DNA from 3 places in the Aliirhizobium cellulosilyticum genome. Region 1 is predicted to be linked to each of the others. Evidence: predicted binding sites of a transcription regulator. Region 1 holds the regulator's gene; each other region holds the start of a gene.

Region 1 (3,275 bases):
CTATTCCTCGAAGCCGAACAAAACGCCTTGGCCGGGCGACGGCGACACGAGAACGCGACCATCCCGGCGAATGAATGCGACGTCATTAGCAGCAAGGATGATCTCTGTCACGGCCAGATCAAGACTGCGAAAGATCACGGCCTCCCCTACCAACCCGGCTGCCACCCCTTCGATAGGAAGACCGAAGTCATGCGCAATTTGCTCGCGCCTGAGAACGCGCACGGCTCCCGTTTCAGCCTGGAACACCAGTCCACCTTCAACTTCGATACCCGGCGCTCGCAGCACATTGTCAAAAAAGGCAACCGAAGCATGCGGATCATCACTTGCCAAAATGACTTCCTTCAAACCGGCAACCGAATTGGCATGGATACGCAATTCAGCCATATCCTGAGGGAAAGATACCAGCCGCTGGCAGGAGAAAGTAAAGAAATCAGCCGCACCATCCATCGCGGCAAAAGCAAGCTGGAAACGAGCTTCGACCTCGTCACCGTCCGGAGACTTTACAGCTCTGCCGAATTCGAGGGGCTCACCGCCGGAAATTCCGGCCGCGACATAATGCCGATGATCGTTCGACGCGTCTTCACTGGAGACCACGATGGCCGACAAGCCTTCACGTCCGCGGCGACCGCGATAAGCCAGATCGCGCTCGACAAAGACATTGCCTTTCTTGGCATGAGCCCCCGCCTTGCGCCTGTCCGCAACAGCCAGTGGCTCCAGATAGGTACCGTCTTCAAAAAAAACACAGGCATTGGCCGTACCGAAGGGATGCACGCCGTCAGGCGCGACAGTGAAACCCAAAGACGACAGCCGCTCGCGTGCCTTGCCGAGATTTCCAACAGGCAAAACGAGATGATCGATATTCCTAGCAGTCACACATGTCCCCCAGACTTCTGATCCGCTAGGCGTAGATTGGGCAGACCGCCGGGGAGCGCAAGTAGATTCCGACTGAGAACGTCATTCGGCATCCAAGAAACTGATTATATTGTCACGAAAATTTAAGGACTTGCGGAACACATATGGAACATATAGTGTTCGTTCTGCATTTGTTTCAAATCTGAAGGTGCGCCTCACATGCTGACTCGCAAGCAACAGGAACTGCTTTTGTTCATTCACGAACGGATGAAGGAGTCGGGCGTACCTCCGTCTTTCGATGAAATGAAGGACGCTCTCGACCTTGCGTCGAAGTCGGGCATCCATCGGCTCATCACGGCACTTGAAGAGCGCGGTTTCATTCGCCGTCTCCCCAACAGAGCGCGCGCACTCGAGGTCATCAAGCTTCCCGAAGCCTATGTTCCCACGCTGCAGCCGAAACGCGGTTTTTCACCGAGCGTGATCGAGGGAAGCCTTGGCAAGAAGCCGGCGACGCCTGCTGCCCCGCCTGTCTCCGCCAATGACAGCGCGTCTGCAAGCGTGCCGGTCATGGGCCGCATCGCCGCCGGCGTACCGATCTCGGCAATTCAGAATAATACCCACGACATTTCCGTCCCCGTAGAGATGTTGGGATCCGGCGAGCATTATGCGCTTGAAGTCAAGGGCGACTCGATGATCGAGGCCGGAATTCTGGATGGCGACACCGTCATCATTCGCAACGGCAACACCGCCAATCCGGGCGATATCGTCGTTGCACTCGTGGATGATGAAGAGGCCACACTCAAGCGCTTCCGCCGCAAGGGTGGCTCGATTGCGCTGGAAGCGGCAAACCCGGCTTACGAGACACGAATTTTTCCACCGGATCGGGTCAAGGTCCAGGGCAGGCTCGTCGGCCTCATTCGCCGTTATCACTGACACCGGAATTGTTGCCAACATCAGTTGGCGCTTCTGATCGATAATCCGTTCCTGCTTGATCTGAGACAGCAAACTGCGCCTCAAGACGGCCACTCGATTTTGGTTTGGAAATCCATTCCGGCAGATACGGGTCATAGAGATTGCGTCGCCAGTCGTATTGGCGATGAATGGTCCATGGGCGAACCGTGCCAGCCATTGCTGTCGTGACACTCCATTTTCCGGCTGCCGCCGCCCCGGAAAGATCGATTTCAATTGACCCTGTCTTGCGCAGGCTGGCGCCGCTCAGCATCGGGGTACCAGACCGACAGGAATGGAAACGCGCACGCGGCGCGATAACAAGGCCGGCAACGTCGCAAGCCGCTCCGGCATAACGGCCATCATCAACAACAACGACCAAAACACCTTCCGGTGACATGAATGCGCACCAGGCCTTGAGCTGACATGAGAATCTGACACTCCCTGCCTCCTTCATCAGTCGCTGCGCTTCGATCAGAACGTGTTCCGGAAGTCTTTCACTGGAAGAACCCGGCATATTTTTTAGAATTTCACTTTCCAACATCTCCGGCATAGCCAGCACTGGAAGCTGTCGCGCATACATCCACTGCCCATAGACGAACTCGGAGGGACGTTTCCTGTTGGCGGCAGCACGTTCTGCATCTCGATAAGCAACGAGGTTCCCATCTTCAGCGATGAGAAGACTTGATTGGGCGTGTTGCACCCCCACCCAGAACAGGGCCGCAGCGGTAAACAGGAAAGGTAAGCCCGAATAGCGAAGCCGTGTCCTGAGGAGCGTCAGTAGCAGAAAACCGCAGACCCCAAGCGGCAAAAACCAGGGGTGCTGTTCTCCGACGACAATGTCCCCGCCCCATCCCGCTACATGCTTCGCGATCAAGATGACCCATTCGAGGCTCCAGGCCATGATCCCGATGAAGGGAGCATCGAGGCCGAAGGGCATCAACAACATCGCAGCAAGCCCGGCCGGCATCACCAGGAAGCTGATGATCGGCATGGCAGCCAGGTTCGCGGCAAGCCCATAGGTGGCGACGCGATGGAAATGCTCGACGGAAAACATCGTCGTCGCAAGACTACCAATCAGCGATGTCGCGATAATGCCGGCGATAAAGCGCCAGCCAACGGCAGCCAATGTCACCAGAGGATGACGGATGGGAAATCGCTCCCGCTCTTCCGTTTCAGGGCGTCGCGACCAGGCCGCATAACCGGCCACGAGCGCAACCGTGGCAGCAAACGACATCTGGAAACTTGGCCCCAGAATTTCCGAAGGCGTCCAGATGAGGATGATCAGCGCAGACAAGGCTACATTTCGCAAACTTATCGAGGGCCGGTCCAAAAGCACGGCAACAAGTATCACCGCCATCATGATATAGGCGCGCTGGGCGGATACACCGAAGCCCGATACCAGATAATAGGCCGTAACCATTGCAAGCGCCCCGCCGGCGGCAATCTTCTTGATTGGCAGGGCCTGTGCGAGG
Region 2 (3,275 bases), on a different contig from region 1:
CGAGCGTGATCAGTCGCGTCAGCCGGGAATGGGGGAGGCGATCTGTGGGATAAACCAGCACCCACATGCCGTCCTGCAGATCGAGCGGGCAGCCGACGACTAGACGCAAGCTGGTTGCTCGCGATGCTTCGAGCGCCAGGACAATCCCCGCGAGACTGTTGCGATCGACGACGCCAATCGCCTCGATGCCAAGCTCGCTCGCCTTCAAAAACAGCTCTTCAGCCGACGATGCGCCGCGAAGGAAGGAACAATGCGTAGTGACCTGCAGCTCGGCGTAAGTCATGCGCAGATCCCATGACAGAACCAGCGGTGGTCGCCTGTCTCTGGGTCGACACCGTCGCCGGCTCGAAACACCCAGAGCTGCGCGCCAGTTTCGCCCTCGATGACAAAATAGTCGCGCACCGCCTCCATCTCGGAACCGCGCTTCCACCACTCGCCAAAGACACGCTCAGGACTATCGGCGCATTTGACCTTGCGGCGCTTGCCGCGCCAGGTGATTGAGGCTGGTGGATGGTCGGGCATCAGTGCGATGACCGTGATCAGCTCGGGTCGCGGCAACAACCGGACAGGCCGGCGCCAGTGGCTGACCCAAGCCTTGGCAATGGCACAAGATACCGCGGCAATCCGTTCAACCGAGCGTTCAGGCACATCCGATGCAACAGGGGCGATGCGATAGACGCGCTGGCCGCGAATGCCATAAACGTCGATCAAGGGGGTAACATCGGTGGTTTCGTCCTCAACCAGCGACGAGACCTTCTGAACGTCACTGAGCGGCTCTGCCATTACGGCGACATCGCGAGCCGGCTTTGCCGTGCCGGCACGGATGGCCTGCCTCGTGCTATCGACCTTCTCGACGATGAGATCGGCGCGGCGCGCACCGAGACCGCGTTAAGCTCGGATGTGCGGATCGGATCGACCGTGGATACGTTACATGGCCGCTCAGCCAAGACTGCAGGCTAGTCCTGAATATGCTCACAGGCCATCGGGTACTGCTGATGAATAACCTGCTGGGTCGATGGTCAGATGGAGACAGGTTCCATGATCTGCTTCAGGTTCACGGGCGTGCGCACCCCGAACAGCCACCAGTTTACCAGTTCCTGAGCCATAGCCTCGGCTTGCGGAGCCTTGATGTCGAGCTCCTTTTCCTGGCACAGCTCATCCAGAACGCCCCGCAAAAGCGTCAGATCGTCGGAACCCAATACATCAAACGACGAGAAGACCATACTTTTACCCTGCCCACTACCTTTGTATCGAAGCCGGCGTGAGTGCATAGATGCTAAATTTAGCATTCATGTGTTCGTGTATGACGCGCGATTGAGTGAAATCTCATCTGCGCTGCGACAATGCATGCAATGGTGCTTCCCGTGATAGACGAGAGAACTGCGGCTGGGGTGTTAGGAATAGGTATTTTCCGGTTCACGATAATCTCGGATGGATTTATTTCGTGTCACAGACGACGGACTTTGTTGCTGAGCTGATCTACGCTGCCAATACGATCGACGATGTCATGCCATTTGAGCGCAGACGGCTGCTGGAGAGGAGCATGGCGATCGTCGCAGCTCAGCGAGAGCTCCTGGAGAGGCGTGGCAATATTGTTCCGCTCCAACCGGACTTCATGCAGGCAATGGCCAAGCTGGCGGAAATGCTGCTCTGACCGCCGCTGCCGTATGATCTTGCCCTGATTTGACTCTTTGCATGATTGTTCTTACTTTGTTCTTTCCTATGTGGAGAGGATACGGATGTGAGTTGGCTCAAACTCGATCCTGCAAAATCGCCGATGCCAGTGCTCGCCAGCCGCTGAGATCGCATCGAAGGACGCCATGACCTCTCCCACCACCCGAAAGATTATCCACCTCGACATGGATGCCTTTTACGCGTCGGTGGAACAGCGGGATAATCCCGAGCTGCGCGGTAAACCGCTTGCGGTCGGCGGTGCTGCGGCAAGAGGCGTGGTTGCCGCTGCCAGCTATGAGGCGCGGAAATTCGGTGTTCATTCTGCCATGCCGTCGGTCACTGCCGCGCGAAAGTGCCCCGAGCTGATCTTCGTAAAACCTCGCTTTGAGGTCTATCGTGCCGTCTCGCAGCAGATCCGGGAAATCTTTGCTGAATACACGCCACTGATCGAGCCACTGTCGCTCGATGAAGCCTATCTCGACGTGACCGACAACCTCAAAGATATGCCGATTGCGACCGAGATCGCGCTGGAGATCCGAGCGAAGATCAAGGCGGTCACCGGACTGAATGCGTCAGCCGGCATCTCATACAATAAGTTTTTGGCCAAGATGGCCTCCGACCTCAACAAACCGAACGGTCAGGCTGTCATCACCCCGAAGAATGGCCCGGCCTTCGTCGAGGGGCTTGCCGTCAAGAAATTCCACGATGTCGGGCCGGCCACGGCCGAGAAAATGCATAAACTCGGGATCGAAACGGGTGCCGACTTGAAAGCCCAGTCCCTGCAGTTTCTCTCACAGCATTTCGGAAAGTCAGGCCCTTACTTCTATGGCATCGCACGTGGCATCGATGACCGGCAGGTTCGGCCTGATCGAGTGCGGAAATCCGTCGGTGCCGAAGACACGTTCAGCCGAGATATCGACGATCTCGACCGCGCAACCGGCGAGCTGAAGCCGCTTGCAGACAAAGTCTGGACCTATTGCGAGGCCAAACGCATCTCCGGCAAAACCGTAACGGTGAAGATCAAATATTCGGATTTTACACAGGCCACCAGAAGCCGAACCGGCACCCTGCCTTTTACGACCGGACAAGACGTTCTCGATGCTGCCTCCGAGCTGCTGAAGACGGTCTATCCGTTCAGGCGTTCGGTGCGATTGCTTGGGGTGACCCTTTCATCGCTCACGGGCACCGAAGATAATGGCGACGGTCACGAGCAGCCGGAACTGGATTTCAGCATGTAAGGGAATACGAAAAAGCCTGCCGCGGGAGGAGGAGCGGCAGGCTTTTCGAAAAGAACCGAACAGCGACTGGGAGGAGGAGTGCCGCTGTTCACTCAGGCAACCTCGGGAGGAGGAGTGGGTCGCCTGAAACACGAAGCTCCGTGGGAGGAGGTACATCGCTTCGTTGGGATTGTTTATACAGCGTCCGGCGAAATGGGTTAGATAGCTCGCCGCAGTCCAGCCATGCGCCAGATGCGGATCTCCAACGTCGACTGCCTAATTTCGAACCGTTAGCCGCGAAACCGGTCGAAGGCGGTCAGGAATCTGGTCGGTGGATCCGCTTCCGGATAGCGGTAGATCTCGGTGCGCAGATAGTGAAGCTCG
Region 3 (3,275 bases), on a different contig from region 1:
GCGAGCGGCCCGCGGCCTGCCTCGTCGGTTCCGGCAACCGGCCAGTGTCCGGCATCGCGAGCGGCAAGCTCCAGGCTGAAATCACAGGTGAGGGGGGTATCGAAAAGCATCGGAGAATCGGGCGGCGTGTGAACCAACATGGCGGCAGGCTCGCACGCCGTCCCGATCTCCTGCAAGCCCCGAAAGCGAGTGCGGCTTCGCTTTCCACCGCGCTCATGGCGGTGGGCTCGGGGCAATGTTCTCGGCGGGGCAAGGGGGCGGAAACCTTACCGAGAACGAAGTTGAATATGTCGTGCCTCACGGGAGGCGCATGAATGACACAAAACTCGACATGCGGAGGACTGAAGAAAAATCTGGCTTAGAATGCGCGGGCATTCTTGGACGTTTCCCTTCCTGCGTGTTCTTTCGCGCTATGGTTCCTTATCCTAGAGAAGCGACAGCTGGATCCCGCCGCCATTGGGGCGGATGAACAGGTCGTCGCGCAGATGCATGCCGCGCCGGCCGAGCCCAAGCCGCTTGGTCGCCATTTCGAAACGGCGGCCGATCTGCCATGCATAGGGACCGGCACCCTTCATCCGCTTTCCGAACTCGGCATCGTAATCCTTGCCGCCCCGCATCGAGCGGATCAGCGACATCACATGCCGGTAGCGATCCGGATAATTGCGCAGCAACCAGTCGCGAAACAGCGGGCTGACTTCCAGCGGCAGGCGCAAAAGCACATAACTTGCTTCCGTCGCCCCCGCAGCATGGCCTGCATCCAGAATTCGTTCTATCTCGTGGTCGTTCAGCGCCGGAATGATCGGCGAAGCCATGATCGCAGTCGGTATGCCGGCATCCGACAGCGCCTTGATCGCTTCCAGCCGCTTGGCCGGTGTCGAAGCACGGGGTTCCATCGTTCGGGCGAGCTTGCGATCCAGTGTCGTCACCGAAATCCCGACTTTGGCCAGGCCTTTCGAGGCCATGTCGGAAAGGATGTCGATATCGCGCATGACCAGCGCCGACTTCGTCACGATCACCACCGGATGATTGGCCTTCTGCAGCACTTCGAGGATCTGGCGCATGATCCGCCATTCCCGCTCGATCGGCTGATAGGGATCGGTATTGGTGCCGATCGCAATTGCCCGCACCTTGTAATCCGGCCTGCTCAGCTCCCGTTCCAGAAGCCGCGGCACGTCCGGCTTGGCAAATAGTTTAGCCTCGAAATCGAGCCCCGGTGAAAGGCCCATGAAACTGTGGCTCGGCCTTGCAAAACAATAGATGCAACCATGCTCGCAGCCGCGATAGGGATTGATCGACCGGTCGAAACCGATATCGGGGCTGTCGTTGCGGGTGATCGCCGTTTTCGGCTTCTCGATCTGCACTTCCGTGCGGAACGGCTCGAGCTCCTCGAGTGTCTGCCAACCGTCGTCGAACACCTCGCGGCGTTCCTCCTCGAAGCGTCCGCTCGGGTTCAGGCCGGCGCCTCTGCCGCGCCGCCGATCGATCTCGATCCTGAGCCCGGATGATTGGACCAGTGCATCGGCAATGTCAGCCGTATGGGCGGGCGCAAACGCACCCTGCCGCAGTTGGGACAGCTCGGTCATTGAAGGCTCCTGACGGGATCACTTCCCGTTCTCGATGACTAAATTCCTATCGCCAGAATGAGAACATTGCAAGAACAAACTTTGTTCGTTGCTGGCTTTTGCCCAAGCTATGGGTTAAGGGTCAGAAATGCTGACTGTTTTAATGGAATGCAGGGACCAGGAAGCCGAGCTTGCGCAGACGCTTTCGATCCTCGTTACTGCCGCTGTGGAAGGACTTGTAAGTGACGTGATCGTGCTCGATCACGCGTCGCATGATGGTTCGTCCCGTGTGGCGGATGCTGCCGGCTGCCGGTTTCACAGTCACTGGGACATCAAGGATGTCCTGCGCAGTGCGCGTGGCGAATGGCTGCTTTTCATAGAGGCAGGCGCGCGTCCGCAAAGCGGCTGGATCGAGGAAGTCATCGAGCATCTGGCGATCCACAAGCAGCCGGCGCGCTTTTCGCCGTCGCGCAACTACCGCCGGCCATTCTTCCAGCGTATCGGTCGTTCGGTCCCTCCGCTGGAATACGGGCTGATCCTACCGAAGAAGAGCGCGATTGCGGTCGCCAAATCAGGCATGAGCCTGGAAGCGCTGGCAAAGGGCCACAAGGCGACGAAGCTGATGAGTCAGCTCATTCCGGCGTGGGTTGTCCGCAGCCGATAATTTCAGCCTTTCGTGCGCTTCAGATGTTCGTCCAGCCGCGGCAGGATTTCGACGAAATTGCAGGGCATGTGACGATAGTCGAGCTGCGCCTTCAATATCCCGTCCCAGGCATCCTTGCAGGCGCCGGGCGAGCCGGGAATGACGAAGATGTAGGTGGCATTGAGCACGCCGCCCGTCGCGCGCGACTGGATCGTCGATGTGCCGATCTTGTCATAGGAAATGCGGTGAAAAAGCGCCGAAAATCCGTCCATCCGCTTTTCGAACAGCGGTTCCAGCGCTTCCGGCGTCACGTCGCGGCCGGTAAAGCCGGTGCCTCCGGTGGTGATGACGACATCGATCTCCGGGTCGAGCGTCCAGGCCGTCACCTGTCCGGCGATCTTTTCGCGGTCGTCGGTCACGATGGCGCGGGCTTTCAGCAGATGCCCCGCCGCCTCGATGCGGTCGACAAGCGTCTGGCCCGACTTGTCGTCTTCGAGTGTGCGCGTATCGGAGACGGTCAGAACCGCGATGCCGAGCGGAATGAAGCTGCGCATTTCGTCTATCCCGATCATTATTTCGCTCCGATGGTCCGTGCGGCTGTGAAATACCAGTCTGGCCGCTTGCTCTGAAGATCGTTCGCAGCGTTTACCGCTTTGGCTGACGTTTCAAACAGTCCGAAATATGTCGCACCGGAACCGGACATGCGGGCAAGCCACGCGCCTTCCGCCGCAATCAGTTCGGAAAGCTCGCCGATCTCGCTGACAAGCGAGCGCGCCGGCGGCTCCAGATCGTTGCGCAAGGCGCTGAGATCGGCTTGCCAGTCTCCGGTAAGGGCTGGAATGGCGGGATTGTTCTTGGTTGTCAGCCGCCGAAAAATATCCGGTGTCGAGACGCCGCGAAGCGGATTGCCAAGCACGATGGCGAAAGACGGCATGGTGTCGAGCATGGTGATGTCCTCACCTATGCCTCTTGCGGCAAGCGGCCGGCTTTTCAGGCACATGGGCACATCGGCGCCGAGTGAAAGCGCAAGCGCCGAAAGTTCCGGCTCGCTGATCTGTGCATCCCACAGG

The links. The regulator LexA, encoded in region 1, represses DNA repair genes until DNA is damaged. The targets are predictions, from matches to a motif close to TGTTCNNNNTGTGTTCNG.
Region 2: dinB (DNA polymerase IV) is a predicted target of LexA. The motif match lies at 1,701-1,718, and genes of this name have one in related genera.
Region 3: GGE33_RS10955 (PA0069 family radical SAM protein) is a predicted target of LexA. The motif match lies at 1,643-1,660, and genes of this name have one in related genera.

The regions. Positions count from the first base shown of each region.
Region 1 is NZ_JACIGW010000001.1:1,209,823-1,213,097, reverse strand. It holds gene GGE33_RS05670 (VOC family protein) at 1-873, opposite strand; gene lexA (transcriptional repressor LexA) at 1,072-1,785, shown strand; gene GGE33_RS05660 (ComEC/Rec2 family competence protein) at 1,766-3,275, opposite strand, start outside.
Region 2 is NZ_JACIGW010000020.1:3,669-6,943, forward strand. It holds partial or broken gene GGE33_RS27155 (PHP domain-containing protein) at 1-283, opposite strand, end outside; partial or broken gene GGE33_RS27160 (DNA polymerase Y family protein) at 280-888, opposite strand; gene GGE33_RS27165 (hypothetical protein) at 1,020-1,223, opposite strand; gene GGE33_RS27170 (hypothetical protein) at 1,445-1,654, shown strand; gene dinB (DNA polymerase IV) at 1,821-2,912, shown strand; gene GGE33_RS27180 (3'-5' exonuclease) at 3,182-3,275, opposite strand, start outside.
Region 3 is NZ_JACIGW010000002.1:420,828-424,102, reverse strand. It holds gene GGE33_RS10960 (ribonuclease HII) at 1-140, opposite strand, end outside; gene GGE33_RS10955 (PA0069 family radical SAM protein) at 426-1,583, opposite strand; gene GGE33_RS10950 (glycosyltransferase family protein) at 1,711-2,226, shown strand; gene moaB (molybdenum cofactor biosynthesis protein B) at 2,229-2,777, opposite strand; gene GGE33_RS10940 (4-(cytidine 5'-diphospho)-2-C-methyl-D-erythritol kinase) at 2,777-3,275, opposite strand, start outside.